DNA from 3 places in the Anabaena sp. UHCC 0451 genome. Region 3 is predicted to be linked to each of the others. Evidence: predicted binding sites of a transcription regulator. Region 3 holds the regulator's gene; each other region holds the start of a gene.

Region 1 (8,400 bases), on a different contig from region 3:
AAAATTCAAAATTATTTAGGTGATTATTCCAAACAAAAACAAGCAGATAACCATTTAACCTTTGATGAATTAATTAGTATCCTCAAGAAAAATCAGAAAAAACTGAAAATAGATCCCACCGCGAGAAAAGAACAGGAAACATTAGCAAAAGAATATCAATCAAGTTTAAATACACTCTTACCAATCAAAAAACAACTTAAACAATGTGATTGGTTAATTGATGAAATTGTTTATCGTTTGTATGGTTTAACTGAAGAAGAAAAAGCCATAATTACAGGAGAATAGGAGTTACGTACTGTACAAATTAATGATTTTATGAATTTACCAAAACAGCTTGTTTCAGATTTTCATTAATGATTATGTTAATCGTCAATAGTTCGGTATTGTAGGGGTTTAGCAGTGCTAAACCCCTACGAAAGATATGATTTTTTCGATTATACATACTTGTATCTCTTTAGTATCAAATACAACTATTGGGCGCATTGTCTATCCTCATGCACCAAATCATCTATAAATGATTCACGTTCATCTTCTGACATCGTATCCCAATTTAAACCACGTTCAGCACATAAATTATGCAGTTGTTGTTGTGCATATTCCATGCGAGATTCCTGTTCGTTTTCAGTTTCATTAGCTAATGCTAATAAGACTACTCGTTTACTTTTTGGGGGTAGCTGTTTAACTAATTCAATAATTTGTGATTCGCTTAATGTTAATATTGGCATAATCATTACCTCCGTTTTTAAATTATACTATAAAAAGAATTGGTAACATCAATCATGCTAAAATACAGCCAATTAAATTGTTTACCTTCATCTGAAGAATTACCCGACTCTGACGATACACCAGTGGATAATCAATTACAGCATCTCATTCCAGGATTATTAGAAAGCATTTTAGCCTTAATCTGGTCGCAGCGATGGGATTGGTTTTTTGGTGTAGACATGGGAGTATATTATGATACTAATAAACCTGCAATTGTCCCAGATGGATTTTTAAGTCTTGGTGTTCCCAGAATTATTGATGAAAAATTACGTCGCAGTTATGTATTATGGGAAGAGAAAAAATTACCAACTTTAGTATTAGAAGTAGTTTCTAAAACCTATAGAAACGAATATAGCACTAAAAAAAATATCTATGCCAAAGAGTTGGGAGTCTTATATTATATAGTTTATAATCCCTTAGTAAGTGAAGAATCATCTTTGGAAGTTTATCAATTAGTCAATGGTGAATATGTTTTAATTCCAGGAAATCCAGTTTGGTTATCAGAAATAGGGTTAGGAATTGGCTGGGAAAAGGGAACTTATCAAGGAATTACTAGACAATGGTTATACTGGTTTGATGAACAGGGAAAAAGATTTCTAACACCGGAAGAACGGATTCTACAAAGTGAAGAACAACGGTTAGAATCTGAAAGAAACCGGTTAGAATCTGAAAGAAAACGTTTAGAATCTGAGGAAAAAGCTCAGAAATTAGCAGAGATGTTAAAAAAATTAGGTGTTGATCCTGAAACTTTCATTTAAGTAAAATTGGTAGTATCAATCATGCTAGATTACGACTCTTTAGGTTATTTACCTTCATCTTGGGAATTACCTGATTCTAAAGACACACCACTTGATAATCAATTACAGCATCTTGTTCCGGGATTATTAGAAAGTATTTTAGCCTTAATTTGGTCACAAAGACAGGATTGGTTTTTTGGCGCAGGTATGGGAATATATTATGATCCGAAGAAACCTGCTATTGTCCCAGAAGGGTTTTTAAGTATTGGTGTTCCTAGAGTTAAAAGTATTAATGAAGATTTACGTCCGAGTTATGTATTATGGGAAGAGAAAAAGTCCCCAATTTTAGCATTGGAAATAGTATCTAAAACTTATCGAGAAGAACATATAACTAAAGGAAATATATATGCTCAAGATTTGGGAATTTTATATTATGTAATATATTGTCCTCTAAGAACAATAAAAGAAAAATTAGAGGTTTATAAATTAACAAATGGAGAATATATTTTACAACCAAGAAACCCCGTTTGGCTACCGGAAATAGGTTTAGGAATTGGGAAAGAAATAGGAACTTATCAAGGAATAACTAGAGAATGGTTATATTGGTTTGATGAAAATGGAAAACGATTTTTAACACCAGAAGAACGGATTATACAAAGTGAGGAAAAAGCTCAGAAATTAGCAGAGATGTTAAAAAAATTAGGTGTTGACCCTGAAAGTTTGACGTAAATAATCATCAATAATTCACACTCTAGTAGATTCCCGAATTATTGAAAATCGGGGATCTATCTTCTAATTTATCCTAATTTACAGGAACAGTCCACCAAGCTAAAGAGTATGCTTGAGTTGGTTCGTTGACTTGTTGTTTAAACTGCACCCGAATTTTATAATTAGCAGTAACTGGAACTGGACAAAAAATATGTTCTACATTATCAATTTCACTGACAGATGAACAAGCAGTAATTTCAGATTTTGGATCGTCTGCTTTAACTAGATAAAGGTCGAGATTATTTAACCCTTTATTTTGAAAAATTTCATCTACATCATATTGTTGATTTTTGTTTTTATCGGCTAATTCAACTAATCGATCCCAAGTTAAGGTAATAGCTACAAAACTGTTTTGTTTTAAAGGTTTTTCTAACTTATATTCTCTTGAAGAACTAGCATTAATTGTGTTATGATCCCAACCAATTACAGGAACAGATTCTGAAGGTTGCCATTGACCAGGAAGAAATTGTTGATAAGCACGTAAAGCATTTAAATGACCAGTTCCCATTTGTTCATCTAAAGGAATTTGGGGATTTTTGTAAGCATCAGAAGCAAACCAATCTCGATTTTGTTTATCAATTAAAGTTCTGGTCATTCCCAACCGCAATCCATCACCACTATCTTGAATTTTTTCCGCTGAATTTAATAATACAGCTTTCATAACTTGATGATTTCTAGCATCAATAGTCCAATTTGGTTGTTTGATTCTTAACTGTCGGTCAGCAAATTCTTGTAATAAAGCCACAGTCGCTGTAACGTGAGGTGCGGCAAAACTTGAACCTGTTAATTTATTTAATTTACCATCAGGATTAAGTAGAGGAATATTACTACCAGGAGCGACTAAACTAATTGATCTGCGTCCACCAGTATTAAATTCTTTACCAACTAAGCGATCGCCTAATCCTTGATTATTTCCTGCTAAATTAGAAACATGAACTTTATTAAAAATTCCCTCCCTTGGAGATGAAAAAGCCACGTTAATTGCGTTAAAATTATCTGTAGGAATGGGAATCCCGCCTTTACCTTGATTTCCAGCGATCGCATACACGACATTATGAACCCGACTCGACCAATCAATACACAAAGTCAGTAAAGCTTGACCATCCAAAACAGCCTCTGATCTGGGATCACGGTTCAAAGGTTCACCAAAACTAAAGTTAATAGCACGAACATCACCACTGTTTTGTAATGCTATATGTTGTGCTGATAAACACTCTTCTGGTTGACCCATATTTTTCGTAGTACCCACAGCAGAAGAATATAGTCTGGCATCTGGTGCAACTCCCGGCCAAGCTTTATCTTTACTGATCATCACCGCCGCAACATTATAAGCATGAGGATCTACACCAGTATTTGACTTAGCTGGCTCACTGCGTAAAAACACCGCCACGGGAGAAATAGCCCGATTTTTAGACACGGCTTTATCTAAGCCAAACATACCCGGACGACCAATTTCTACCTGACCGATGGCGATTTTGCGGCCAGTTAAATTGTAAGGAGGTTGATGTAATTTCAATACATCAATTCCACCGCTTCCTAGAGAACTGCTAAACTGCACAGATGCCAATACTGGCACAGTTAAGCAGGAAACAGCCAAACCACAAATTATCCAGAGTTTTTTCATATTTATTAGTCATTAGTCATTGGTCATTGGTCATTGGTCATTGGTCATTGGTCATTAGTCATTAGTCATTGGTCATTAGTCATTAGTTGCTTTCTTCCCAATCCCCAATCCCCAATCACTAATTTCCAAAAATTCCATATTTTGTTACAATGCCTACAGACGAGGACGCTTAAGAACCCACTAGCCATGACCCAAAACCCATCGAAAAAGTCTATAGTTATCGCTCCATCTATCCTATCAGCAGATTTTAGCCGTCTGGGTGACGATATTCGCGCCGTAGACAAAGCGGGAGCAGATTGGATTCACGTTGATGTAATGGACGGACGTTTTGTTCCTAATATTACAATAGGTCCCCTGATTGTGGAGGCGATTCGTCCAGTTACAACCAAACCACTGGATGTCCACTTGATGATTGTGGAACCAGAAAAGTATGTAGAAGGTTTTGCTAAAGCCGGCGCTGATATTATTTCTGTTCACGCAGAACACAACGCTTCACCTCACCTGCACCGCACCCTGGGACAAATCAGAGAACTCGGTAAGAAAGCTGGAGTTGTACTCAATCCGGGTACACCTTTGGAGTTAATTGAATATGTTCTAGAATTGTGCGATTTAGTGCTAATTATGAGCGTTAACCCCGGTTTTGGTGGTCAAAGCTTTATTCCTAGCGTAGTTCCTAAAATCCGCAAGTTGCGTCAAATGTGCGATGAACGCGGTTTAGATCCTTGGATTGAGGTTGACGGGGGACTAAAAGCCAATAACACCTGGCAAGTTTTGGAAGCCGGCGCTAATGCTATTGTAGCGGGTTCTGCTGTGTTTAATGCTCCTGATTATGCTGAGGCGATTAATAATATTCGTAACAGTAAGCGTCCCACACCAGAATTAGCAGCTGTTTAATTGAATACTGCTAACTAAATAATACTTAAATCCTCGATTTCTTTGGGAAGTCGGGGATTTATTTTTTTTATGAAATTTAAATTTGCTGCTGATGATGCTATAGTAGACCTGTAATGTTAATCGCGTCAGCAGTCAACACAATATTTTTTTATCAACAGGAGTCTAAAATAGTGTCACTGCTAAACATTACCCCTATGGCTATCAGACCGAGAGTGACAATTACACTGGATGAAGAAATATACAAAGAGCTTACAAACATAGCTGAAGAACAGGAGCGTACACCAGCTAACCTTGCGGCGTACATTGTTACGAAAGCTATTAAGGATAAAAATAAAGAAAACCCACAAAAGAAAGAGGAATTATGAGTAATTCACAGCCATTAGAAGATTTACCCACAAGACTGGATGATATTGACAGCAGATTAGATCAGCTTGGAGATGAAATTGATTTAGTCCGTACTATTCAGGAGGGTGTCAGACGTGAAACCCGTTCTAACAGTCAAGCTTTAGCACGACTAGAAAGAACTGTAACCAACCTTGCTGATATTGCACGTTTACACCAGCAAGCACTGAGGCAGTCTGAAAGGCAGTTTCAGGAGTTTCAAAGAACTAACCAGGAGTTTCAAAGAAATAATTATGAATTTCAACGTACAACTAATGCTGCTTGGGAACGAATTGATAGAGTTTTAGATTACTTGATCAAGCAATCAGGTGATCAGGGTGAAGGTTAGGTGGTGGTGTAGGCGATCGCCAATTGCAAAACCAAAACGATCAAGATCAGATCCCCGACTTCTGTGATCAATTGATAATTTATTGACAAGTTTAAAAAAGAAGTCGGGGATCTTATCGCCTTACCTGATGGGGATATTTAGATGACAAGCAGTATTACCTACCCTACATGATTACTTCTGATTACCCAAGCATTTAGCCGCTGCAACAACAAATATTCACACCTACAAAAGTTAAATTAGGACAACAGCAATTGATCCTCCTAAAGCTGCAAAAATACCGGACACAAATGCTGTTGCAAACAACCACCAAGCAGCATTAGCTGCGGCTTTGCGGGTTTCTTCTGCTTGACGTTGTGCCTGATGTTTCACCTGTTCTAGCTGATGTTGTGCTTCGTGCTGTAGCTGTTCTGCTCGTTGTAAAACAGTATTTCGGGCGTGTTCAATTTGGTCAATAATCCGGTTAACATCTGCTTCAGAAATATCTTCACGGGAACTCAAAATAGCGACTAAAGTATCACGATTAAATGATGCAAGGCGATCGCGCAAAGATTCAAAACCGGCTTGGGGATCTTCAAATAACTGACGCACATCATGCTTAATGCCTTGATAATTAAGTTCTGGGCGATCTAGAGAATTCAGATAATTACGAATACTGGCAAAAATTCCCTCAATTATATCTTGAATGCGTCGTTGAATACCCCGCACTTGTTTTACAAATTGCTCACGAACAAGGATCATATTATCAGCAATTTTCGCTGCTTCATCATCAGTGATATCTTCCCTAATTTTCAACAAAGTGATAATTGTTTCCCGGTCAAAATGCGAGAGACGTTCACTCAAACTTTCCATTCCCATGCGTGGATCATGTAACAACAATTCGAGATCCCGCTTAATGCCTTCCGGCTGCAATTCTTCTTTCCCAGAATATCGTAAATACTCTTGCAGATAGGTTTGAAAAGTTTGCACTCTTTGTTGTGTTCTTGTTGCTAACCGACGCGGCGCACGCACAATATTTTTAATTGATGTTTGCACAGAATCAATTACTTGATTAACTTGTGATTCACTTAAGTCTTGACGTTGACTCAACAATTTCACCAAACTATCTCTATCAATATGTGATAAACGATGACGCAATGACACAATACCTTCTTTGGGATGTGCAAACAACTGTGTAAAATCTCGTTGAATGTCTTCAGGATTCAATTCTTCCTTCCCAGTATTTCGCAAATAATCGGCAATAGTCGCAGTGGCAGAATCATATTGTTCTTTGATTTTTTGTGGTGTATGTTGAATGCTATGCCATAATTCTTCCACCACATTAATAATTTGATTAACTTGTGATTCACTTAAATCTCGACGTTGATTTAACAATTGCACCAAAGTATCCCGATCAAAGCGAGATAACCGCGACTGAATAACCATAATTGCCCCTTGGGGATCTTCTAAAATCTTTTTTAAGTCAGCGCGGATAGCATCAGGATTCAATTCTTCTTTACCTGTGTTACGTAGATATGATTCAACATTCAGCCACAGGGTTTCTGTTTGATATTGTAACTGTTTGGCAATGCTAAGTAATTCAATTAAAACGCGATCGCGTTGCATTTCCAATTCATCTAAAATCTGATCTAATTCCCATTCTTGAATATCATTACGTGCCAGCAGAATTTCAGCCATTTGTTCCCGTTCAACTTGCGCTAGTCGTCGAGATAGAGTTTGATAATCTGCTTCTGGATCTGCCAATAGCGGTTGAAAATTTTCTGGAATTTTTTCCGGTGTCAAATCTGCTTTAGGAGTCACAAGTAAATAACTTTCAACTCGTCTTTGCAAATCTTGGACAATTTCTCTCTCTTCTTGGGCAGTTACTATGATTAAAACTTCGTCGCGTACCGCTACTAATTGGTTAGCAATTTCTTGAATTTGTGTTTGTGTTAATAATCCTTTAGTTTGCAAAATATTAACAAAATCTTGCTGAGTAATTTTCTCTAATTCCCTGCGTACTGTACCAGGATCAGCCGCAGGATCATAAATTACATCCCGAAATTCTTGAGCAATATTTTCCTGACTTAGTTGCCAAGGAGGGGTGTGAATTAGGTAGTTTTCAATATCGGCATGAATCGGATGATAAGGTTGTTCTATGACTTGTTCTATGACTTTTTCTCTAGCAGTAGTTAGGGAATGCCAAATTTTTTCTACATCTAAATCAGACAAATCTGCTCTACCTAATACTATCCCCATGAGTGCCGATATTGCCTGTTGCACTATTCCCGGTTTTTGTTCTGTTTCTTGAGTAGAATGGATCTCAGCAATTAATTGGTCAAGTTTGCTATTAAGTTCATCTGTTTTAATTTGTTTTGCAGGAAGAGATTTAAGATCATTCATCAACTTTGTCAATTGTTCGGTGACAGGTTCTTTTTGATTTAAGGTCTGTTGCCAAATATCGTATAAAGTGTTAGCTATACGGTTAATTTCTTGTTTAGATAAATCGCTGCGACTGCTAACTAAATCAATGAACTTTTGACGGTCAATATTGTGGATATCTGAACTGTTGGCGATGCCTTGAAATTGTGGTTCACTAAGTAACTTTTTAAACTCATTCCGAATTTGAGATATATCAATTTCTGGAGGACGTAGCTTTTCTATGTAATCTTCTATGTTTTGGCGAATACTTGCAGGAGCGATCGCACTGCCTAATTCCCGACTTACAGCAGACGCAGCTGCTTCCGCAGTAGCTACCACTTGCTGATTGACAGTTTTAGCACCTAAAGCAGCGGTAGCTGTTCCCATAATCGCTTGAAAACTGGAAATAGCGGTATGGAAAACTGAGCCAATTAAAGAGCCTAATGTGGTTGTGCTGACCCACATTAGTAATAAAAGATATGCAC
Region 2 (8,400 bases), on a different contig from region 3:
TTATATGCAGGAAGAATTAAAACGCTCTCAGGAATTTTTACATCAAGTTATCAATGCGATTTCCGACCCAATTTTTGTCAAAAATGAACAATATCAATGGATTGTTTTAAATGAAGCCTATTGTCAATTAATCGGTTATTCCTATAATTTATTAATAGAAAAATCAGACTATGAGCTTTTTCCACAACATCAAGCTGATATGTTTAGAAAACAAGATAATTTTGTTTTTCAGACTCATCAATCCCAAGAAAATGAAGAAGAATTTACTGATGCTCATGGCAATACTCATTTAGTTGCTACTAAGCGATCGCTCCACAAAGACGCTGCTGGTAATTTATTTTTAGTTGGCATTATTAGAGATATTACTCAACGCAAACAAGTTGAGGAAGAACTCAAACGTACTGCTGATAATTTATTCCGATCTAACCATGAATTAAAACTCCAAGAAGACAACTTGCGCCAACTAGCATACCATGACCCTCTCACTGGGTTATACAATCGCAAATTTTTTAATGAACAACTTGAAGAATCTCTCCATTGGTCACAAACTCATAATTTCATGTTGGGATTATTATTTATTGATTTAGATGGCTTTAAAAAAATTAATGATACTTTAGGTCATGACATGGGCGATCACTTGTTGGTAATTATTGCTCAACGCCTGAATAATGCCTTACGTGCTAGTGATATAGTTTCTCGTTTAGGTGGTGATGAATTTACTATAATTTTACGAGCTATGACTAACGAACAAGTAGCTGCAAATATAGCTGAAAAACTTTTAAACGTCATCACTGAACCAATTGTTTTGGATGGCCATGTCACTAGAGTTTCTGCCAGTATTGGGATTAGTATTTACCCTCACAACAGCGACAACAGTGAAACTTTAATTAAACAAGCTGACACAGCAATGTACCAGGCCAAACATCTGGGAAAGAATCGCTATGAGTTTACCTAATCACCCCAATATTCCCAACTTCTTGAAAAACTCCTGTAGGGGAACGCCCCTACTTGGGGAAAAACCGATAAATTATCGCCCGAATGCTGATGCTTACAGTCCCGTTAGGGATACGTCCCTACGACTCAATTAGATATTAATAATTTATATTAATTTAGATAAAAATTAATAACTATTATTGAATTTTTATACTTTTTTCCACAAGAAAGTTAGTATTTATACTGAAAAAAATTAAGCTTTTGTTAAGAAAAACCAAAGTCTGGAATTTTATCCTAATAAAGAATAATAAATATCCACCTTATGACTGATGTTGGAAAGGATGTAATAGTAATATTTCTTAATAATATGGATGATTTAAGATTATATTCCCCATCTTCAGTAACAAGCTAATACAAATCACTTAGAGGTTAATTAGCTATTTAGTAAGAGAAATAATTTCATCAAGTTTTGATTTTTTATGAACTACTTAATCAGTATACATCTTGAGCTAAAACGCGTCGGGGCGCAACTATATGCTAGTAAATCTACGAAAATACCTGGAAACAAATTTGAAACTCACAAGCATTATTATAATCTTGTGCATATTTAGTATCTTTATACTATATCTCTGTGTGTCAGAGGTAAAAATAAACTTTCATAGTTTAATTTTGAATAGTTTTAGCCACACTAAAAGCTTCCGTTTCAATAGTCGCGAGATGAATAATCTTAGTGAAGAGACTTATATCCCACCAAACTATGGTGCGCCTGATAGTCAACATGGTAGCGGTACACGCTAATACAATTTTAGAGTTTAGATTGAGATTGTGGTTAAGCTCGTGATAGTTTAGTGAGATTTCCACCAACAATGATTTTGAATAATTGTGTGAACTTGCCAATCAGGGTTTGATAGAGGATAATCTAAGCGGTAGTGTCCACCACGACTTTCGGTTCTAAAAGCAGCACTTTTGATAATTAAATAAGCTACATCTAATAAATTACGAGTTTCTGCCCAAAGTCGCAATTGCTGATCAATATTTGGTAAATTAAAATTAGCTGATTCTGTAGGAAGTAAACTTTGCAAGAATTTGCTCAAAGGTAAATTAGCGAAATCTTGTTGCCAAAATTCAATTGTTTTGATGGCATTTTCTAAACTTGATTTTTCTCGACAAATACCAGCACTTTGCCAAACTAAACGCGGTAACTTTTCTCTAAGAGCTTCCATCTGTAATTGTTGATGTTGCCAATCACTTGTAGACAAGATACAAGATAAAGGACTGGATTGTAAATCTGATTTTTTTACATCATCCTGCATGAATGCGTCAAGCTCTAAATTAGCCATCTGCGCCCCAAAGACAATACATTCCAACAGAGAATTACTAGCGAGACGATTAGCGCCATGTACTCCCGTACTAGCAGTTTCTCCCAGAGCATACAAACCGGGAATATTGGTACGATTTTGTAAATCTGTAAAAATACCACCCATCCAATAATGAGCCGCAGGTGCTACAGGAATCGGTTGATTAAAAACATCAATACCCCAATGTTGACAAACATTAATAATATTAGGAAAGCGTTGACGAATTTTATCAGCCGGGATAGGTCGCATATCTAACCAGACATTAGCAGTAGCCAGATCATCTGCGGTATGTTGTAGATGACTGAAAATGGCTCTACTCACCACATCTCTCGGTGCAAGTTCACCTGCTGGATGGTAATCAAAAGCAAAACGTTTCCCTTCATTATCGACAAGGTGCGCTCCTTCACCCCTTACCGCTTCACTAATGAGAAAGCGCCCTGGTTTGGTAAGAGCAGTAGGATGAAATTGGACAAATTCTAAATCACGGAGAATAGCCCCAGCCCGCCAAGCTATAGCCACACCATCACCTGTACTGACAGCAGGGTTAGTAGTTTGGGCAAATACTTGACCACCACCACCTGTTGCTAAGATGATAGCCCCAGCTTTGATCCATTTAACTTGACCTTGATAAAATAGGCTGATTCCTTGACAACGCCCTGTTTCTGGTTCTATCCATAAGGACAAAGCCAAAGCTTGCTGAATCACTTGGATATTTTGACGGCGTAATACTTGGGCGGTGAGAGTCGTTGTTACTTCCCTCCCTGTGGTATCGGCGGCATGAAGCACGCGATGACGGGAATGGGCGGCTTCTAGGGTTAAAGCTAGGGTGTTACCATGACGGTCAAAGGCTACTCCTAAGTTAACTAAAGATTGAATACAAGTGGGGGCTTGTTCAGCTAGGAATTTTACCGCTGCGACATCACATAAACCCGCACCGGCTTTTAAAGTATCTTCAATATGCAGTTGTGGTGAATCCTCTGGAGAAACAGCGGCGGCTATACCACCTTGCGCCCAGTCACTAGCGGATAAAGTAACGGTTTCTTTAGTAATTAAGCCTACTTGTAAGGATTCTGGTAAACACAGTGCTGTATATAGTCCAGCAGCACCAGCGCCGACTACTAAGACATCAAATTGGTTAGGAATATCTATCTGAGACAAGGTTAGAGGATTGGGGAGAAAAATTTTAGATTTTAGATTTTAGATTTTAGATTGGAGTTAACAAAATCCAAAATCCAACTGAGACAAGGTTATGGGAGGTGGGGGATGGGGATTGGGGAGAAAAATTTTAGATTTTAGATTTTAGATTGGAGTTAACAAAATCCAAAACCCAAAACCCAAAATCCAAAATTGAATTACCAATTCCCCAATGAGCAACTAGTACAACACGGCGTAAATAAACCAACCATTCTCAATCGCCAAAGAGCCTATACTGTCTTAGTTTTGACTTTTGACTTTTGACTTTTGACTTCCGAGAAAGCGGTACTAGGGTTATCTGTAGATACCGTTGTTAATACGATCATCTCCTTCGTTGAAGTTAGGCTCGTATTCTGTCACGGTCAAGTTATCTAGGTTTGCTTGTAGAAGCTGTTTTTGGCGATCGCTCAAATTAGCGATGTTGAATACATCATCTACACTCTTGTATGGAGCATTTTCGATGATTTTCTTGGCTAAGGTGGGATACATCCCTGGATACTTTTGAAAAGCCGCAATGTTGGTATTATTCAAATCTATTTTTTTACCAAATTCTGTTGCCAGCTTCTGATCTGCCTTATTTTGGCGGGCAATTGCCATTACAGGAACTTGTGGCCAGCTAAAGCTGTTGAAATTAGCAGCTTGGGCTGTTTGATTAGTGCCTAACCATCCCCAGCAGCCGAGCAACAAACTAAATACTGTTAATAAACGTACTAATCCTTTCACTATCTTTCTACCTCTTTCCATTGAACAGGAGTCAAACTTTTCAACTACAAGCTTTCAACTAGGGGCAAAAGTGAGAATTATGAAGTATTAATTCAACCCCACTGATAATGGAGGGACTGATGGATTACTTGTCTTCTCTGACTTCATGCTCTTGGTCAATAGCTGATAGCTGAATCAACACACAGCAGTCATCACAAACTAATATACAGCTTAGTGAACTACCCAACTTAGCTGTATTTGAAGTTCAAATTTCGGGTATTATTTGCCTTTACCACGTTAGAGATTTTTTTTTGATTTTACTTTGTAAAAATTTATTACTAATCGGTGATCTTCCGTGGCTGAAAAATTTAGGCAAGAACCGCAGCTAGTAAAAACAGACTGTCTACTAAAATTGTACTCAAAACTGCTCCACTAAAGGCGTACCAATGGCGTTGTTTTTTACCTAAAGATCCTAACCCCACTGTCAGGAGTGCTAAGGCTAAAATAATTGCCCAGCCTTCTCCCCAAGGGGTTTGCACTTGTGCTAAGGCATTTTTTAAGATTTGTGAAGCTCCAGCGGCATCTGTTCTCATAATTTGCCGCCAATAGGGCATTAAGTCTACTACATAGAAGTATATATCTGTTAAAACTGTGCCTAAGAGAGAACCTAAATAAAACCAGTTACCGACTTTGCCCCAGTTTCTACACAAGCACCAAATAGCAAAGGGTAGGCCGATTGATTCTATGGGGATGTGCCAGAGGGGTTCCCAGCGTAACCAACCCCAGTAAATTGCTCCTGTTAACCAACTCCAGCTAAATCCTAAGAGTAAATCACCCCAAAAATAGGTTTGCTGTCGTGACATTAATGTCAAACTCAGCCAAATCCAAAATCCTGTCATGACGACGCTGAGATTAGGTAGCGATCGCACTAATGGCGCTTCGATAAATACTGGTACTGACACCAAAAACACGGCAGCTATAAACATTAGCCAGCCTTGTTTCCAAGAAATTACCGTCGGTAGAGATGGCGATAATGAAAGGGTAGACTCTAATTCTTTGATACTTCTATGCCTGGGATCAGTGCTAGGTAATTCAGTGTCAATAGAGGCGTTAGCAGCAGTGTAAGCAGAAAATGTATGATTAATCAATTTTTTTAATATTTGTTACTAAACTTTACTTATCTACAATATCACACTATTAAATCCCCCCAGGGGGCATCCTAATTATACTGGAAATTTGCCTAGTGTGAATCTATCCCGGAAAAACTGATGACAACAGCGGATTAGATTGGATAATTTGCTAGAATTACGCATTCATTTTGGGAGTCTGATTGATGACAATGACATTAGAAATAAGTAGTATGGGTTTACTATTCTCACAACTGCTGGCCGTGGCGGAAAATACTGAAAAAGTCACCCCGGAATGGTTGCAGGCATTTATTTTAGGCATTGTGCAAGGGATTACAGAGTTTTTACCGATTAGTAGTACAGCACATCTTTTAATTGTTACCAAAGTATTTGCTTGGAAAGAACTAGGTTCTAAAGACTTTGTTGATGCCATTCAATTTGGTAGCGTTATCGCCATTTTGTTATATTTTCGGGTATTAATTTCTAGTTTGATTAAAGGCGCAATTAAAGCTCTCAAGGATAAAGACTGGGAAAGTGAAGAATGGAAAATTGTTGTGGGTATTGCCGTGGGGACAATGCCAGCATTAATTTTTGGCTTTTTGTTAAAAGATATTTTACCTGAGAGTGCATTAATTATTGCTATAATGTCAGTTGTGATGGCAATTTTGTTAGGTTTAGCGGAAAAAATTGGCACTCGCAAGCGTGGTTTTGATTCCTTAGAAATTCGGGATGGTATTTTAGTAGGATTAGGACAAACTCTAGCTTTAATTCCTGGGGTTTCTCGTTCTGGTTCAACCTTAACTACTTCCTTATTTTTAGGATTAGAACGTGATCCAGCAGCTAAGTTTTCATTTTTGTTAGGATTTCCCACGCTGACCATAGCTACTTTATATAAAAGCCTGAAAATATTTAAGCAATTTCAGGAACAACAATTACCAGATAACATAGTTTTACTATTAGTTATAGGAATTGTTTCCACCTTTATTTTTTCCTATTTATCAATTGCCTTTTTGATGCGATACTTACAAACTAAAAATACCTATGTTTTTGTTTGGTATAGATTAGCTTTTGGCAGTGCTATTTTATTAGCGATCGCATCTGGTTGGCAAGGATAATTGTCAAGGAGTCAGGAGTCAGGAGAAAGATAAATATTCCCCATTCCTCATTCCCCATTCCTCATTCCCCATTCCCCATTCCCCATTCCCCATTCCCCATTTCCTGATATATGTCTACTATTCAACCTGCAAAAATTACCAAGGTGCTTCCCGAATCCATCGCTGCTGAAATTGGCTTTGAAGTTGGTGATGAGATCGTTGCTATTAATGGAGTAAAACCACGAGATTTAATTGATTATCAATTTTTGTGTGCAGATGAAATTTTAGAACTAGAAGTATTAGACACAACTGGAAAAACCCATCATGTTGAAATTGAAAAAGATTATGATGATGATTTGGGATTAGAATTTGCCACCGCATTATTTGATAATTTAATTCAATGTAATAACCGTTGTCCCTTTTGTTTTATTGATCAACAACCACCAGGTAAACGTTCTAGTTTGTATTTCAAAGATGATGATTACCGTTTAAGTTTCTTATATGGTTCTTATTTAACTCTGACTAATTTACCAGAAAAAGAATGGCAGCGGATTGAACAAATGCGGTTGTCTCCCTTATACGTTTCCGTTCATGCTACAGAACCAGAAGTGAGAAATAGATTATTAAAAAATAATCGGGCAGGACAGATTTTAGAACAACTCAAATGGTTTCAAGAAAGACGCTTACAAATTCATGCTCAAGTAGTTGTTTGTCCGGGTATCAATGATGGTGAACATCTGGAAAAAACATTAAGAGATTTAACATCTTTTCATACAGGAAAAACACCAGCAGTCGCATCTGTAGCAGTTGTTCCAGTTGGTTTAACGCGATTTCGTCCCCAAGAAGATGAACTCATACCTGTGACACAAGAAAAAGCCAAAGAAGTAATATCTCAAGTTAAATTATTAACCCAGGAATTTCGGCAAAAATTTGGTTCTAATGTAGCTTGGTTAGCCGATGAATGGTTTTTAATTGCAGGTGAAGAATTACCCAGCGAAGCTGAATATGGGGAATATCCGCAAATAGATAATGGTGTTGGTTCAATTCGCTTATTTATCAAGCAATTTACCAGTGTTGCTAACGAATTACTACCAGAAAAAATCTCTTCCCAGAAAAAATTAACTTGGGTGGTAGGTAACGCCGTTGAACAGGCATTTCAACCACTTGTGAAACAGTTAAATGCAGTGAAAGGTCTAGAGATAAATATGCACGCCCTATGTAGTGATTATTGGGGGCAAAATATCAGTGTTACAGGATTATTAACTGGACATGATTTACTAGTTAATTTAAAAGGGCAAGATTTAGGAGATGGTATTTTGTTACCTAACGTTATGCTCAAACATGGAGAGTTAGTATTTTTAGATGATATGTCAGTAGAAGAAGTATCTCGTCAATTGAATATCAGCATATTCCCAGTTGCAGGAGTTGAGGATTTAATTAATACTTGTATCAGTGAGGGAGTTGGGAATAAGTAAGTTGTTATTTATTCTCACAATTTGCATTTCTGTTTTTATCTACTAATGTGTGAGGAATAAATCGTGAATAATCACGCAGAGAAAATTAGAAATAAGATTAAATTCCCATTCAAAGCAGTGGGATTATTTTGTTTGAAGTTTAATTTTTTAATGTTTAATTTTTGGGGGATTTTACCTGCAAATGCAGCAACACCAACAGGGGTATTGAATGTAATTAAAAGCCAGGAAAATACCCAGGAATGGACAGAGATTACTAAACGATTGCAAACTGTAGGAGCAAAATATTGTGTAATTCCCCTAGCTAATATCAAAAATGTAGAAGATTTAGGACAACAGCGGGTATTATTGTTGCCAAATGTGGAGACATTAACGGCATCACAAGCGATGGTACTACAGGAATGGATGAGCAGGGGAGGGCGTTTAATTGCCAGTGGTCCGGTAGGTAATTTATCAAGTTTAGGAGTGCGCCAAGCATTGCGAAATATGCTAGGTGGTTATTGGGGATTTAACCTCAATG
Region 3 (8,400 bases):
CTAAATATAAAATGTGTGGATTTAATGGTATTAAAAAACTAGTTAATTGAAGAATTGGGTTTTTGTATCTGTTGGATAAAGAACTCCTCTAGAGATTGATGGGATAGCTTCATAGCGATGATTTTTCCACCCATTAATCGGAGACTGGCAAAAAAATCATAGTAATCTTCTTGTAAAATACCGTGCCAAGTACCATCAGGTTCAAATTTCAGATCAGGTATTCTTTTTTTCAGAACTTCTCCATCTCCTCCCTGTCCTCTAACATGATATGTATTTTCTGTACCTAAAAGTTGATTGAGAGAACCAGCACAAATTAATTCTCCTTGAGCCAGGATAGCAATGCGATCGCAAATTTGTTCTACTTCACTTAAAACATGACTGTTGAAAAATATTGTCTTCCCTTCTGCTTTGAGTGAGAGGATAATTTCTCGCATTTGATAACGTCCCAAGGGATCAAGTCCAGACATAGGCTCATCTAAAAATACCAAGTCTGGATCATTAATTAATGCCTGAGCCATGCCTACACGTTGAAGCATTCCTTTAGAATAACGACGCATCAGTTTTTTACGAGCATCAGTTTGGGATAAACCGACTAATTCCAGTAGTTGGGGAATGCGTTGACGTTGTACCTTGTAGGGAATTTGGAATAACCCAGCCGCTAATTCCAAAAATTCCCAGCCGGTGAGATAGTCGTATAAATAGGGATTTTCTGGTAAATAACCAATTCGTTGCTTCACAGAGCGATCGCCTAGTGGCTTACCTAATAATAATCCTCTGCCAGAAGAAGGCCGGATAATTCCCAGCAAAAGTTTTAACAGCGTGGTTTTACCAGCACCATTAGGACCGAGTAACCCAAAAGTTTCCCCTGGGTAAACTTGTAAAGAACAACTTTTAAGAGATATAACTTTTTGATTCAGCCAAAAACCCGTGCGATAGATTTTTCGCAACTCAGAAGTCAGGACTACTGGAGGCTGATCTACAGGATGCAGTTGAGGATCGGGAGTGTCTGTAACAGAATTCATCTTGGTTAAATTACTAATTACCGACTGAGTGTGATTGATTACAGGTTTTACGTTAGCACGATAATAAACTTCACTAAATTAATGTGTCAATTATCGCCAAGCGAGTAGCTTTCTGCCACTACAGTAGTAACTTATAGCACACCTTTGGAACTAGGAATAGTCTCAGCACGACGCGGATCAATTTCTACCGCCATTCGCATAGCTCTAGCAAAAGCTTTAAAAGTTGCTTCAATAATGTGATGAGAATTGATCCCATCAAGTTGGCGAATATGCAAGGTCATTTGACTATGATTTACCAACGCCACAAAAAATTCCCGCACCAGTTGAGTATCATAAGTTCCCACCCGTTGGGTAGGAATGTCTAAACCATAACTAAGATGAGGTCGTCCAGAAAAGTCTAAAGCCACCTGAATCAAAGCTTCATCCAGAGGTGCAAGGAAATTACCAAAGCGGACAATGCCCTTTTTATTACCAATTGCTTGATATAAAGCTTGACCTAAAGTAATACCCACATCTTCATTAGTGTGGTGATCATCAATTTCCCAGTCACCTTTGGCTTGAATATCCAAATCAAACAGCCCATGAGAGGCGATTTGATGAATCATGTGATCTAAAAAGGGAATTCCTGTAGCAGCTTTACAGATGCCTGTACCATCAAGGTTGATAGTTACTTGGACATCAGTTTCTCCGGTAGTACGCTTAACTGTAGCAATGCGGTTGTTAGTCATTGGTCATTAGTCATTGGTCATTAGTTATTAGTTATTAGTCATTGGTCATTAGTTGATTTTCCCAATCACCAATCACCAATCACCAGTCCCCAGTCACCTATTACATTCCCATAATTTCATATCCTGCATCTACATACAGAATTTGCCCGGTGATGCCACTAGACAAATCACTACATAAGAACGTGGCTGCATTACCTACTTCTAACTGAGTGACGGTGCGACGCAGGGGAGCTACCTTTTCCACATGATGAATCATATCCAAGATGCCGCCTACGGCTGAAGATGCCAAAGTGCGGATTGGTCCTGCGGAAATACCATTAACGCGAATATTTTGGGGTCCTAGTTCTGCGGCTAAGTAACGGACACTAGCTTCTAATCCAGCTTTGGCTACACCCATGATGTTATAGTTAGGGATAGCTCGGACTGCACCTAAATAAGAGAGAGTAATAATACTACCGCCTTCTGTCATCAAAGGTTTAGCAGCGCCGCTTAATTGCACTAATGAATAAGTGCTAACTTCCAAAGCTTTATTGAAACCTGAGCGGGAGGTTTGACTAAAATCTCCGGTTAAATCATCTCTGTTTGCAAAAGCCAGACAGTGAATGAGGATGTCTAATTTACCCCATTCCTGGCGAACTGTTTCAAAGGTAGCTTGAACTTGTTCCTCATTCTCGACGTTACAGGGAAGGAATAAACTCGGTTTGAGGGGTTCTACTAGTTCTGCGACTTTTTTCTCGAACTTACCTTTGTCATCTGGCAAATAGGTAATACCCAGGTTAGCACCTGCTTGGTGTAGTTGTTGAGCAATACCCCAGGCAATAGAGCGATTATTGGCAATACCTGTGACTAGGGCGTTTTTACCGGACAGATTCAGCATAAAAATTGTCAATGTCATCAATCATTAGGAGCATAGTTAATAAAACCATAGAAAAATATCTCAGAGGTTTATTTCGTTAGATTTTACCTAACAGGGTGAACTACACACCCTCTATCCCTTGGCTAATAACTGTAATAGCTGTCGGGACTAATTGTATTCACATTACGCGCCTAATTTTTGGATGATCTCCTTAAATCAATTTTGCTTGGTAAATGCAATAGAGGCTGGGACTGGGGCTAAGTGTCTGACTAGAAGTAGCGTGTCATCCCGTAATTTTACCAAGAGATTGATTGAGATCATCAGCTATTCAGGCGTAGATAATGTTTATTCTTGCTTATTCTATACTAGAATTCGAGCCTATTTTGACTGGGTTGGGGACGATATTTTTGAAAAAATCTAATTCAGTAGGGTGTTGAGCAGCACAAAATTTCTGCTAATTGTTTAAGAAGTTATAAAGATATCAAAAATTTTTCTGCCAAAAAACCTCTTTAGTTCTGTTTATGAAACCACTGATCAGCAATTTTTAACTAAAAATAACAACAATTATGTATCATGATAAACATAAGAATATAAATTCATAGATTTGAGTATAGGAAACAACAGAAAGGTTGACGGTGCTTTCTTGAATTTTCAGGTGTATTCTTAGGTAATCAGTTTTTGTTTTTCCGGCATTGGGTAGGGGAAGGGAGATGATCGTGACACAAGATAAAGCCCTAGCAAATGTTTTTCGTCAGATGGCAACAGGAGCTTTTCCACCAGTTGTCGAGACGTTTGAACGCAACAAAACGATCTTTTTTCCCGGCGATCCTGCCGAACGAGTTTATTTTCTTCTCAAGGGTGCTGTCAAACTTTCCAGGGTATATGAGGCAGGAGAAGAAATAACGGTAGCATTGCTGCGGGAAAATAGCGTTTTTGGTGTGTTGTCATTGCTAACGGGCAATAAGTCGGATAGATTTTACCATGCAGTTGCCTTTACGGCGGTAGAATTACTTTCTGCACCAATTGAACAAGTAGAGCAAGCTCTGAAGGAAAATCCAGAATTATCAATGTTGATGCTGCGGGGGCTGTCTTCGCGGATTCTGCAAACAGAGATGATGATTGAAACCTTGGCTCACCGCGATATGGGTTCTCGGTTGGTGAGTTTTTTGTTGATTCTTTGTCGAGATTTTGGTGTACCTTGTGCTGATGGTATTACCATTGATTTGAAGCTATCTCATCAGGCGATCGCTGAAGCAATTGGATCTACTCGCGTTACTGTGACTAGGTTACTGGGAGATTTACGCGAGAAAAAAATGATTTCTATCCACAAGAAAAAGATTACTGTGCATAAACCTGTCACATTAAGTAAGCAATTTACTTAAAAGCTGCTGGGGGAGGAAGTTGGTAAAAGTCCTGTTTTGAAAAAAGACCCACAATCGGAGGTAATTTAAAAATTGACTAAATTCTACTTTTGCCAATCTTCTTTCCCCCACAGACAATGGTTGAAAGTAGTAGGCTGTATCTGGAAGCATTTCTGGCGGTAGTTGAAGATGGCCACCGGGTACATCCTGATAGCAGCAATTTTAATTCTGGGAGGTGTGATTGCCACAGTTGGCGATCGCATCGGCACGCGAGTTGGCAAAGCACGCCTCTCATTATTCAATCTGCGTCCAAAAAACACAGCGGTAATAGTAACTATTTTTACGGGTGGTGTGATTTCCGCCTCAACTTTAGCAATTTTATTTGCTGCTGATGAGGGGTTGCGGAAAGGGGTATTTGAGTTAGAGGATATTCAGAAAGACCTCATAAACAAGCGAGAACAACTCAAAACCGCAGAAACTGAAAAAAGCCAGGTAGTAGAAAAGCTGAATGATGCTAGAAAAGAACAAGCCCAGGCACAGCAAGATCTACAGAAAATTAATCAGTCTTTACAAGCGGCGAATGCCAAACAACGAATAACACAAGCTCAACTCAACCGTACTATTAGTCAACAAGCCAAAACCCAAGCGCAACTGCAAGGAACTCAAAGCCGACTTGGTGAAGTAGTTATTCAGTACAGACAAGCTATGTCTGAACTAGAAAGCCTTTATAATCAGCGTCAGGCATTGCAGACAGCAGTGGAAGACTTAAAGGCAGAACGCCAACGACTATATATTGAAGCGAAAAAAGCGATTGAGGAGGCAAAGACAGCGATTGAAAAACGAGATCGCGAACTTGCTAATCGCCAAGAAGTTATTGAACAGCGTGATCAGAAAATTACTAATTTAGATAAACTCATTCAAAATCGCAATCTAGAAATCAAAAAGCGAGAGCAAGTAATAGCCACCAGGGAATCTCGCCTCAAAGAATTAGAGAAACAACAACAATATTTAGAACAAGAAGTAGCAAGGTTAGAAAAATATTATCAGTCATACCGTGACCTGCGTTTGGGTAAACTGGCCTTAGTTCGTGGTCAAGTTATGGCTGCTGGTGTAGTTCGTGTAGATCAACCCAAGGCTGCTCGTGAGGTGGTAATCCAAATTTTGCAGGAAGCTAACCGCAATGCCAACATTCAATTAAGCGAACCTGGTGCAACTCCCGGAAATACAGAATTATTGCGTGTTACCCAAGAGAGAGTTGAACAACTGATTAAACAAATTCAAGATGGTCGCGAATATGTAGTGCGAATTTTCTCTGCGGGTAATTATGTCAGGGGAGAAAAACAGATAGAATTTTTTGCTGATGCAATGCCAAATCAACTGGTATTTTCCGCAGGTGAGATTCTCGCTACAACTTATGCCGATACGAAAACTATGACATCATATCAATTACGGCAACGTCTAGATTTGATCATTTCTGCTTCTCAATTTCGCGCTCGTAATGCTGGTATTGTGGAAACTGTGCAGATAGATGGCACTTTTCTGCGCTTTTTTGCTCAATTGCAGCAATCCGATCAACCGCTGGAAATTAAAGCTATAGCTGCTCAGGATACCTATACAGCCGGTCCGTTGAGAGTCAAACTTGTAGCAATTTTGAATGGACAAATTATTTTTAGCACTTAAAAAGGTGATTGGGGACTGGTGACTAGTGACTGGTGATTGGGTTATTAATCCTTCCCATCTCCCCACTTCCCATCTCCCCACTTCCCTGTTCCCTGTTCCCTGTTCCCTATGACTAATACACAACCTGCAATTTTAGGCTTTGATCCTGGTCGAGATAAATGTGGTGTAGCTGTGATGGGATTGGATCGGCAGTTGTATTATTATCAAGTTGTTCCTGCTGCTGAGGCGATCGCTCAAATTTCATCACTGCGCCAAAGATTTCCTATTTCCTTAATTGTCATGGGAGATCAAACCACGGCGAAAAAGTGGAAACAGCAACTTAATCAGGAATTAATTCCCTCCCTGAATATTATTTTAGTTGATGAGCGTTATACAACTCTAGAAGCACGCGATCGCTATTGGCAGATGTTCCCGCCAACAGGACTCACCAAACTCTTACCAAAAGGTTTGCGACAGCCACCGCGACCAATAGATGATATCGTAGCCATCCTGTTAATTGAACGCTACCTTAACCGCTTAACTTCCAGTAGTCCTACTGACAACTGACTAATTAGGGCTTACTGATAAAGTCTTGTAGTGGAGATAGGTAATAGGCAATAGGCAAGAATTAATCTAAGGTGTTTGAGTAAATTTTGACTCCTAACTCCTAACTCCTGACTCCTGACTCCTGACTCCTGAATTCTTCTATTTACAGTTCAGCCCGAATAGTAAAAGCATAATCACCCCCTGGTTCTAATTGATAATCTTGTTTTTCCAAAAAGCGGCCGAGAGGTTCTTTAATTAAAGCGCGACCCTGGGAAGGCTTGACAGTCAGTTCTCCTCGACGGAAATGCCATTGAAAATGCCATTCAAAATCGCCGGCGCTGACATCACCTTCAAGAAAGCCATGTTGCCAAGATTGGCGGGTGATTCTGACATTGGCGGTGGTTTCTGGTAGACGTTTAGCACTCACTATGCTTTGTGTCAAGTATGGGATAAAAGTAAACCATGTAGGTTACTTAATCTTTATGTACCAAAAATCTCTGAAATTGACAAATTGGCAAGGAATGATAAACTCTCATTTTTGGGTGATGTCGCTTTTCACTGGAGAGTGATCGCTCTTTCAACTCTATCTAAATCAACCCAACTGACAGCATTTGTGACAATTTAAGGTTATCGGTTATTTGTCAATGAGCAATAATACTTAAAATATTGTTCAAAATTAAGCTAGAAAAGGCTATGATCGCCCTTTGCACATTACCATCATTGCATTTTCAACACCATCCTACCCAAACTTATTTACTGGCTACAATATCACACTCAAATTAAGACCAAAATACTTTCCGTTTCACTGTTATAAAATTGCATAATAGTAGTAAAATTTTCTCTTAAAATCTGCACAATTTTTGATGTGGGGCTGTTACCAACTCGCAGAAAAACAAATTTAGGAGGATGACCATATAACAAACTTCGCTGATGAAAGTCAGAGTCTTTGGAAACAATCACAAAGTTATTGACTTTAGCAAATTCCCAGATAATCACATCATCAGTATTTATCAGTCCCAAGGTTTTAACGTGCTGAGATTCAGGATAAATATCGTTAATTTTGCTGATAATTCTATCTGATAAATTTTCATCTAAGAGCAATTTCATAAAGATGCAACAAATAATTTTTTTTCTCTCGCGGCTGCAAAAGATAAACAAGCCTTGATATCTTCAGATGTGAGTTCTGAAAAATCTTCGAGTATTTCCGCTTCTGTCATACCACCTGCGAGATATTCTAAAATGTCATATACGGTTATACGCATTTCGCGAATACAGGGTTTTCCGCTACGTTTTCCTGGTTCAATGGTGATAATGTCTTGGTAGTTCATGTTCAAGCTCTTTTTTATCTCTAATTAATTATATTATCTAAACCAGAAAAATGAACAGCGAATCGCCCTTTGCTCATTACCATCATCGCCATTTCAAGCCTATCTCATTCAAACCAATCTCAAAGCAATGCCCTATAGCTTTATAATATAAACTAAAAGCCCCCCTTAGTAAGGGGGGTTGGGGGGATCAAAATGTATTTACCATACAACAAAAACCTTGTACCAAGAGCTAAAGAATTAAGAAAGAATATGACTTTAGCCGAGAAAAAGCTTTGGTATGAATATTTACGCGATTTCAAATATAGAGTTCATCGTCAACGCCCTATTGATAACTTTATTGTGGATTTTTACTGTCCTCAATTAAAGTTAGTCATTGAGATAGATGGTGATAGTCACTACACAGAAAACGCTAAAGAATATGATTTACAAAGAACGGAAATATTACAAGGTTACGGTTTAAAGGTAATTAGGTTTAATAATCTTGAGGTTTTGGATAATTTAGCAGGTGTTGTGACTATTATTGAAGGATTTGATCCCCCCTAACCCCCCTTAAATAAGGGGGGAACAAGAAATAAGAAATAAGAAAGTCCCCCTTTTTTAGTGGAAAATAAATCAATCAAAGTTCCCCTTTCTAAGGGGGATTTAGCGGGATCTCACAGCCGGATGTGATCCCCCCTAACCCCCCTTAAATAAGGGGAGAACAAGAAATAAGAAATAAGAAATAAGAAATAAGAAAGTCCCCCTTTTTTAGTGGAAAATAAATCAATCAAAGTTCCCCTTTTTAAGGGGGATTTAGGGGGATCTAGTCGAGAAATCAAGCTGAATATTTGTAACTATCAGCTTACGTTATCTAGTAAAAATTTATCTCCTAAGTTTCTGGAAAGGCGTAGTGATTCACCA

The links. Region 3 encodes NtcA, which controls nitrogen genes in cyanobacteria. Its sites were predicted from a motif close to TNTGTANNNNNNNNTACANA; they were not measured.
Region 1: a site for NtcA is predicted at 4,035-4,054, ahead of rpe (ribulose-phosphate 3-epimerase). Genes of this name have one in related genera too.
Region 2: a site for NtcA is predicted at 5,338-5,357, ahead of VB694_RS14110 (DUF3120 domain-containing protein). Genes of this name have one in related genera too.

What each region holds. Positions count from the first base shown of each region.
Region 1 covers NZ_JAYGHA010000001.1:332,821-341,220, forward strand. The annotation lists gene VB694_RS01380 (Eco57I restriction-modification methylase domain-containing protein) at 1-285, shown strand, start outside; gene VB694_RS01385 (hypothetical protein) at 471-725, opposite strand; gene VB694_RS01390 (Uma2 family endonuclease) at 780-1,523, shown strand; gene VB694_RS01395 (Uma2 family endonuclease) at 1,545-2,231, shown strand; gene VB694_RS01400 (S8 family serine peptidase) at 2,305-3,894, opposite strand; gene rpe (ribulose-phosphate 3-epimerase) at 4,081-4,788, shown strand; gene VB694_RS01410 (ribbon-helix-helix domain-containing protein) at 5,001-5,153, shown strand; gene VB694_RS01415 (hypothetical protein) at 5,150-5,518, shown strand; gene VB694_RS01420 (MFS transporter) at 5,750-8,400, opposite strand, start outside.
Region 2 covers NZ_JAYGHA010000018.1:54,396-62,795, forward strand. The annotation lists gene VB694_RS14095 (CHASE2 domain-containing protein) at 1-955, shown strand, start outside; gene nadB (L-aspartate oxidase) at 1,779-3,449, opposite strand; gene psbU (photosystem II complex extrinsic protein PsbU) at 3,780-4,208, opposite strand; gene VB694_RS14110 (DUF3120 domain-containing protein) at 4,556-5,335, opposite strand; gene VB694_RS14115 (undecaprenyl-diphosphate phosphatase) at 5,521-6,429, shown strand; gene VB694_RS14120 (TIGR03279 family radical SAM protein) at 6,540-7,883, shown strand; partial or broken gene VB694_RS14125 (glycoside hydrolase family 10 protein) at 8,034-8,400, shown strand, end outside.
Region 3 covers NZ_JAYGHA010000008.1:3,654-12,053, forward strand. The annotation lists gene VB694_RS07270 (ABC transporter ATP-binding protein) at 39-1,022, opposite strand; gene hisB (imidazoleglycerol-phosphate dehydratase HisB) at 1,154-1,750, opposite strand; gene fabI (enoyl-ACP reductase FabI) at 1,851-2,627, opposite strand; gene ntcA (global nitrogen regulator NtcA) at 3,317-3,988, shown strand; gene VB694_RS07290 (DUF3084 domain-containing protein) at 4,157-5,647, shown strand; gene VB694_RS07295 (pre-16S rRNA-processing nuclease YqgF) at 5,756-6,193, shown strand; gene VB694_RS07300 (DUF3146 family protein) at 6,336-6,599, opposite strand; gene VB694_RS07305 (DUF5615 family PIN-like protein) at 6,947-7,279, opposite strand; gene VB694_RS07310 (DUF433 domain-containing protein) at 7,276-7,500, opposite strand; gene VB694_RS07315 (endonuclease domain-containing protein) at 7,693-8,043, shown strand; gene VB694_RS07320 (hypothetical protein) at 8,337-8,400, opposite strand, start outside.